3 regions of the Enterobacter cloacae complex sp. HYC074_NIDB genome follow, and region 1 is predicted to be linked to each of the others. Evidence: predicted binding sites of a transcription regulator. Region 1 holds the regulator's gene; each other region holds the start of a gene.
The links. The regulator LexA, encoded in region 1, represses DNA repair genes until DNA is damaged. The targets are predictions, from matches to a motif close to TNCTGTATGTACATACAGNA.
Positions count from the first base shown of each region.

Region 1 (2,271 bases):
TATGCTCACCAAAACAGGCGTACACCAGAGCAAAGACCAGCGCCACCAGGCCCGCCTGACGACAGGCAGCACGCCAGACCTCACGTAACTGGCCGCTTTCACGCGCGCCATAGGCCTGCCCTGAATGCGCCTCGACGGCGTAAGCAAAACCATCCAGCGCGTAAGCGGTAAAGGTCAGTAACGTCATGAGCACTGCGTTGACTGCGACGATTTCAGGCCCAAGACGCGCACCAAAAACGGTTAAGGCGCCAAAGCAGAGTTGCAGCAGGAGCGAACGGAGCATGATGTCGCGATTAAGCGCCAGCAGCTTACGAATGTTGCCGCGCCAGGCCGATTTCAGCAGATCCAGGGTGATACCGCGCATCGCCAGTACGCGCCAGACCATTCCCAAACCAATTAGCAGCGTACCGTACTCGGCAATCGCCGTGGCCAGCGCCGCGCCCCGGACGTTCATGTGCAGCCCCATCACCAGCCACAGATCGAGCATAATGTTAAGCAGGTTGCCCACCACCAGCAGGATCACCGGCGCGCGGGCGTACTGCACGCCCAGCAGCCAGCCCAGCAGGACCAGGTTTGCCAGTGAAGCGGGCGCGCTGAGCCAGCGAATTTCGAGGAACCGCCGGGCCTGTTCCAGTACGGCATCGCTGCCGCCTACAATATGGAGCGCAAGATCAATCAGCGGCGTACGCAACAGAACGATTAACGCGCCGGCACCGAATGCCAGAATGAGCGGCTGAACCAGCGCACGCGCCAGACGCAGGGGATCTTTTGCACCATACGCCTGGGCCGTCAGGCCCGTCGTACTCATGCGCAGAAAAAGCAGCAGCATAAAGAGAAAGCTGGTCGCCGTTGCGCCGATCGCGACGCCGCCGAGATAAATCGGCGAATCGAGATGCCCGATAACCGCCGTATCCACCAGCCCAAGCAGAGGAACGGTAATATTGGAAAAAATCATCGGTAGCGCAAGACGCCACAACGCCTTATCGGCAGAAGTTAGCAATGCCATGGAAATTACCGGAATCAGAAAACAGGCCAGGCTGTAGAGGAACTACAGCCTGTCAGGAAGAGATTACAGCCATTCACCGTTGCGGATAACGCCGACCGCCAGTCCTTCAATAGAGAAGCTCTGCTCGCGGAGATCCACCACAATCGGGGAGAATTCATTGTTTTCAGGCAGAAGCTGCACGGTATTGCCTTGTTTCTTCAGGCGCTTAACCGTCACTTCATCATCAATGCGCGCCACCACGACTTGCCCGTTACGCACGTCCTGCGTTTTGTGTACCGCCAGCAGATCGCCATCCAGAATACCGATATCTTTCATGGACATTCCGCTAACGCGCAGCAGGAAATCGGCGCTCGGCTTGAACATGCCTGGATCAACCTGATAGTGCCCTTCGATGTGCTGCTGCGCCAGCAGAGGTTCACCTGCCGCTACGCGACCCACCAGCGGAATACCGCTCTCTTCTTCCACCAGCAGACGAATACCGCGTGAGGCGCCGGAAACAATCTCAATCACGCCCTTACGCGCCAGCGCTTTAAGGTGCTCTTCGGCAGCATTAGGAGAACGGAAGCCCAGACGCTGCGCAATTTCTGCACGCGTGGGTGGCATACCCGTCTGGCCGATATGATCCCGAATGAGATCAAACACCTCTTGCTGCCTGGTCGTTAACGCTTTCATACCGCCCCCTGGGTGTATATACAGTTATGCTGTGAGTATATACAGTCAAAGGCGATTTTGGAACCAAAAACTGCACAAAAAACCAGGGACTTAATTATTCCTCGAGGCTCATCGGAAATGCGACCAAAGCAGCGTGACCCAGGTGATCGCCGCAGTGATAATCGCCAGCAGTACGGCAGCGGAACCCATGTCTTTCGCCCGGCCAGACAATTCATGGAATTCCGACCCGATTCGGTCAACAACGGCCTCAATAGCGCTATTAAGAATTTCCACTATCATCACCAGAAAGACAGATCCGATGAGCAGTACGCGGGTGATAGCATCAACATCAAGGAAGCAGGCGATGACAACGGCAACGATTGCAGCAACCGCCTCCTGGCGGAAAGCGGCTTCATTAACCCATGCAGCGCGGAAACCTTTCCATGAATAACCGGCAGCTTTAATGATTCGAGTTAACCCAGTGGTATTATTGGCCATTAAAAGAACCTTTTATGATAAATAGCGTCTGTAACTAAAGCCGCAGCGCGTTTTGCTGCAACCTGAAGTATGACGGGTAACAACAGAAATTTTGCGCGCTTTCTGTTATCCTTGCG
Region 1 is NZ_CP114214.1:393,759-396,029, reverse strand. Features, by position in the region: gene dinF (MATE family efflux transporter DinF) at 1-1,006, opposite strand, end outside; gene lexA (transcriptional repressor LexA) at 1,070-1,678, opposite strand; gene O1724_RS01910 (diacylglycerol kinase) at 1,787-2,155, opposite strand.

Region 2 (2,271 bases), 110 kb from region 1:
CACATAATCCAGCGATCGCAGCCCCGGCAACTGTTGATAATCTTTTCTGCCCAGCAGACGGATATGGTTACGCACGGAGGCGATGTGCTCCTGCAACGCTGTTTCGCGGGTGTAGTCATCTTCCGCGTTGAAGTAGCGCTCATAGGCCACCAGCGTCATTTTGGCGTCGATAACCACATCTTTGCCCTGTGGCAGACGAACAATGACATCCGGCTGCATCCGCGAGCGCGCATCGTTTTCAATGCTGACCTGCGTTTCGTATTCGTATCCTTCGCGCAGGCCAGAGGCCTCCAGCACGCGCGTCATGACCACTTCGCCCCAGTTTCCCTGCGCTTTGTTATCACCTTTCAGTGCGCGCGTCAGGTTAACCGCCTCCTGCGCCATCTGCGCATTCAGCTGCTGGAGATTACGAATTTCATGCGCCAGCGTGTGGCGCTCGCGGGCCTCCTGACCAAAGCTGTCCTGTACCTGACGTCGAAAGCCGTCCAACTGCTCACGCAGGGGCGTCAGCAGGCTGTTCAGGCTCTGACGGTTCTGCTCATCCACGCGGCGATTGCTGTGCTCAAAAATGCGGTTCGCGAGGTTCTCAAACTGCTCGCTAAGACGCTGCTCGCTGTTGATCATCTGACGGATTTTGTCTTCGGCGTGCAGTTGGGTGGACTCAAGGCGGGTGGTCACTTCCCGGAGATCGGCCTCCAGCGAGGTGTTAATGTCGCGCAGATTGCGCAGTTCGTTATTGAGCAGTTCACACTCATCGCGCCAGTGGTCACTCAGCGCAAGCTGTTGTTTCGTCGCGCTGAGTTCGGCGACGATCTCTTCGCGCTCTGCCAGCTGATCGGCTTTCTGCTGAGCATGTTGGTAGCCGCAAATGAGCCAGCCAATCCCCACGCTCACCAGCGCAACTACCGCATAAACCAGGATTGAAATATCCACAATGCCCCCTGCATCCACGTCTAACCCGCACAAAATAGAATTGTGCTGTATGAACGTCCAGTTTGAAAGGGTTTTCCTGCGAGGCGTTACGCAAAAAGAAAAGGCCGAGCATGTCGGCCTTTTAGCACTGAAGAGAGAATTAGATCAGGCGGCGCGCCGCTTCAACCACGATTTTCACCGCATGGCTTTCAGTCTGCTTCATGGTTTCAGCGTTCGGGATCTCCTGTTGGGTACGGTTGACGATAACGCCCGCCACCATACCGGCACGCAGACCCTGGCTCGCGCACATGGTCAGCAGCGTCGCAGATTCCATTTCGTAGTTCATGACGCCCATCGACTGCCACTCTTCCATGGAGCCTTTGAAACGGCTCACCACGCGACCAGAGAAGGTGTCGTAACGCTCCTGGCCCGGGTAGAAGGTATCGGAAGAGGCAGTTACGCCCACGTGGGTGGTGGCGCCCACGGATTTCGCGGCTTCAACCAGCGCGGTGGTGCATTCGAAATCGGCCACTGCCGGGAATTCCATCGGAGCAAAGTGCAGGCTTGCCCCGTCCAGCCGCACGGATGCGGTGGTAACCAGCACGTCGCCCACGTTGATGTGCGGCTGAATGGCGCCTGTGGTGCCGATGCGCAGGAAAGTACGAATGCCCAGCTGCGCCAGCTCTTCAACGGCGATAGAGGTAGACGGGCCACCAATACCGGTAGAGCACACGATCACCGCTTTACCGTCCAGCTCTGCGCGCCAGGTGGTGAATTCGCGATGCGCTGCCAGCTTAACCGGCTTATCCATCAGCGCGGCGATCTTTTCCACACGCTCTGGATCGCCAGGGACGATAGCAAGCGTAGCCCCTTGTAAATCGTTTTTAGTGAGGCCGAGATGAAAAACATCAGACTTAGACATAGGTGACTCCTCTGTGGGTCGGTTTGTCAGAAGAAGTAAAACGGTACTTTACAGAAGCAATGTGCATTATTTCGTGACACACCTCACCATGAATGAAAATGATTGCAGTTAATTTCCATAAAATAGTGATTCACATCACATTAACAAGTTATATCGCCGGGTGCTGCACAAAAGATAGACGCTATAAGGCACTGTGGGTTGTTAACCTGGTGTCTATATTTATCTTTGCGCTAATCCATTCATTGGTACGGAGAATGCCATGACTGAAAAAACCGGTTTTGCACCTGCTGCGGCCCCGCACGCTTCAACCATCGTCTCAACCCCTGAAGAAGCCATTACCGCAGGCGAGACCTCCATTCCCTCCCAGGGAGAGAACATGCCAGCGTACCACGCGCGGCCAAAATCTGCCGATGGCCCGCTGCCCATCGTGATCGTGG
Region 2 is NZ_CP114214.1:286,133-288,403, reverse strand. Features, by position in the region: gene rmuC (DNA recombination protein RmuC) at 1-933, opposite strand, end outside; gene udp (uridine phosphorylase) at 1,073-1,834, opposite strand; gene O1724_RS01420 (dienelactone hydrolase family protein) at 2,094-2,271, shown strand, end outside.
Region 2: a site for LexA is predicted at 977-996, ahead of rmuC (DNA recombination protein RmuC). Genes of this name have one in related genera too.

Region 3 (2,271 bases), 110 kb from region 1:
GAGCAAAGGCAAACCAGCTTTTCACCTCAGGGTCGAGTCGGGTCTCCACGCTCAGGTCGATCGGGCTGTGCAGCAGGGAACAGGAAGAGGCTACCCACAATTCACGTTTACCGACAATGTCCTTAATTTGTGCATATTTCTCGGTGAGATCGGCACGCCAGACGTTACGACCATTCACCAGACCGGCAGAGAGCAGCCACTCCGCAGGCAGACGCTTGTGCAACTCTGCCACATCGTCTTTGCCGTGAACGAGATCAACGTGCAGACCCTGAACCGGCAGCGCAGTAATGGTGTCGAGGTTAGGCGTTACGCCCTCGAAATAGGTGGTCAGCAGCAGCTTCACCTGGCCCGTGAGCGCGTCATACGCCGGTTTGAAGGCATCCAGCCACGCCTGCGGCAGCTCAAGCACCAGCGCCGGTTCATCGATTTGCACCCACTGAATACCGCGCTTACCCAGCTCAATCAGCACCTGCTTATAAACCGGCAGAATATCGTTCAGCAGGCTGAGGCGGTCGAACTGCTCACCTTTCACTTTGCCCAGCCACAGGTAGGTGACCGGCCCCAGCAGCACGGGTTTCACCTGGTGACCCAGCGCCAGCGCTTCGTCCACTTCATCCAGAAGCTGGGTCCAGGTCAGTTTGAACTGCTGGCCCTTAACGAACTCCGGCACCATATAGTGATAGTTGGTGTTAAACCACTTGGTCATTTCCGCCGCTGCCGCTGGCTCACCCGTTGGCGCGCGGCCACGGCCGATGCGGAACAGGGTATCGATATCCACCGATCCATCGTTGTTCTGATGACGAGCCGGCACGTTGCCAAGCAGCAGGCTGGTGGTCAGAACATGGTCGTACCAGGCGAAATCGCCCACCGGCAGCAGGTCTACGCCCGCCTGTTTTTGCTGATCCCAGTGACGCGCGCGCAGCTCGCGTCCCACCGCCAGCAGTTCTTCGCGGGTGGCGTTACCCGCCCAGTAGCTTTCTTGCGCTTTTTTCAGCTCGCGACGCAGACCAACGCGAGGGAAACCGAGAGTGTGAGTGCGGATTGTCATGGCATACCCCTTGTAGAAATTCGTTATTTAGACGTCCAGATGTTTACACTTCTATAATTGGCAGGTACTGTATATTCCTCAAGCGCAAAATGTTCATGCCGAAGTGAAGGACTTTCATGATCGAGATTAAACACCTGAAAACGCTACAAGCGTTGCGGAACTGCGGTTCTCTTGCGGCGGCAGCGGCCACGCTGCACCAGACTCAGTCTGCCCTTTCTCACCAGTTCAGCGATCTGGAACAACGCCTCGGCTTTCGTCTTTTTGTGCGTAAGAGCCAGCCTTTGCGCTTTACGCCGCAGGGCGAAATTTTGCTTCAGCTGGCGAACCAGGTGCTGCCGCAGATTGCCAGCGCGTTGCAGTCCTGCAACGAGCCGCAGCAGACCACCCTGCGCATCGCCATTGAGTGTCACAGCTGTATTCAGTGGCTGACCCCCGCGCTTGAGAACTTCCGCCAGAAGTGGCCGCAGGTGGAGATGGACTTCAAATCCGGCGTCACGTTTGATCCGCAGCCGTCGCTTCAGCAGGGTGAGCTGGATCTGGTGATGACCTCAGATATTCTGCCACGCAGCGGTCTGCACTATTCGCCAATGTTTGATTTTGAGGTGCGTCTGGTGCTGGCCCCGGACCATCCGCTGGCCGCCAAAACGCGTATCACGCCGGAAGATCTGGCAACGGAGACGCTGCTGATTTACCCGGTACAGCGCAGTCGTCTGGATATCTGGCGCCATTTCCTGCAACCCGCAGGCATCAGCCCACAGCTGAAAAGCGTGGATAACACGCTGCTGTTAATTCAGATGGTGGCGGCCAGAATGGGAATTGCGGCGCTGCCGCACTGGGTGGTCGAGACGGTTGAACGCCAGGGTCTGGTGGTTACCAAAACCCTGGGTGAAGGACTGTGGAGCCGGCTGTACGCCGCCGTGCGCGATGGCGAGCAACGTCAGCCAATTACGGAAGCGTTTATTCGCTCAGCGCGGAACCACGCGTGCGACCATCTTCCGTTTGTGCGGAGCGCGGAGCGACCCAGCGGCGATGTACCCACAGCGAAGCCAGGATCACCGTTCCCCCAATAAGGAAACTCGGCCAGTGCGGCTGCTCCTGCCAGATGGCGAGGTTCACCAGTAGCCCCGCCGGCACGTGCACGTTGTTCATGATCCCCAGCGTTCCGGCGTCTACCTGCGTCGCGCCGTAGTTCCACATAAAATAGCCCAGCCCCGACGCCACCA
Region 3 is NZ_CP114214.1:281,972-284,242, reverse strand. Features, by position in the region: gene metE (5-methyltetrahydropteroyltriglutamate--homocysteine S-methyltransferase) at 1-1,048, opposite strand, end outside; gene metR (HTH-type transcriptional regulator MetR) at 1,165-2,118, shown strand; gene O1724_RS01405 (carboxylate/amino acid/amine transporter) at 2,006-2,271, opposite strand, start outside.
Region 3: a site for LexA is predicted at 1,114-1,133, ahead of metR (HTH-type transcriptional regulator MetR). Genes of this name have one in related genera too.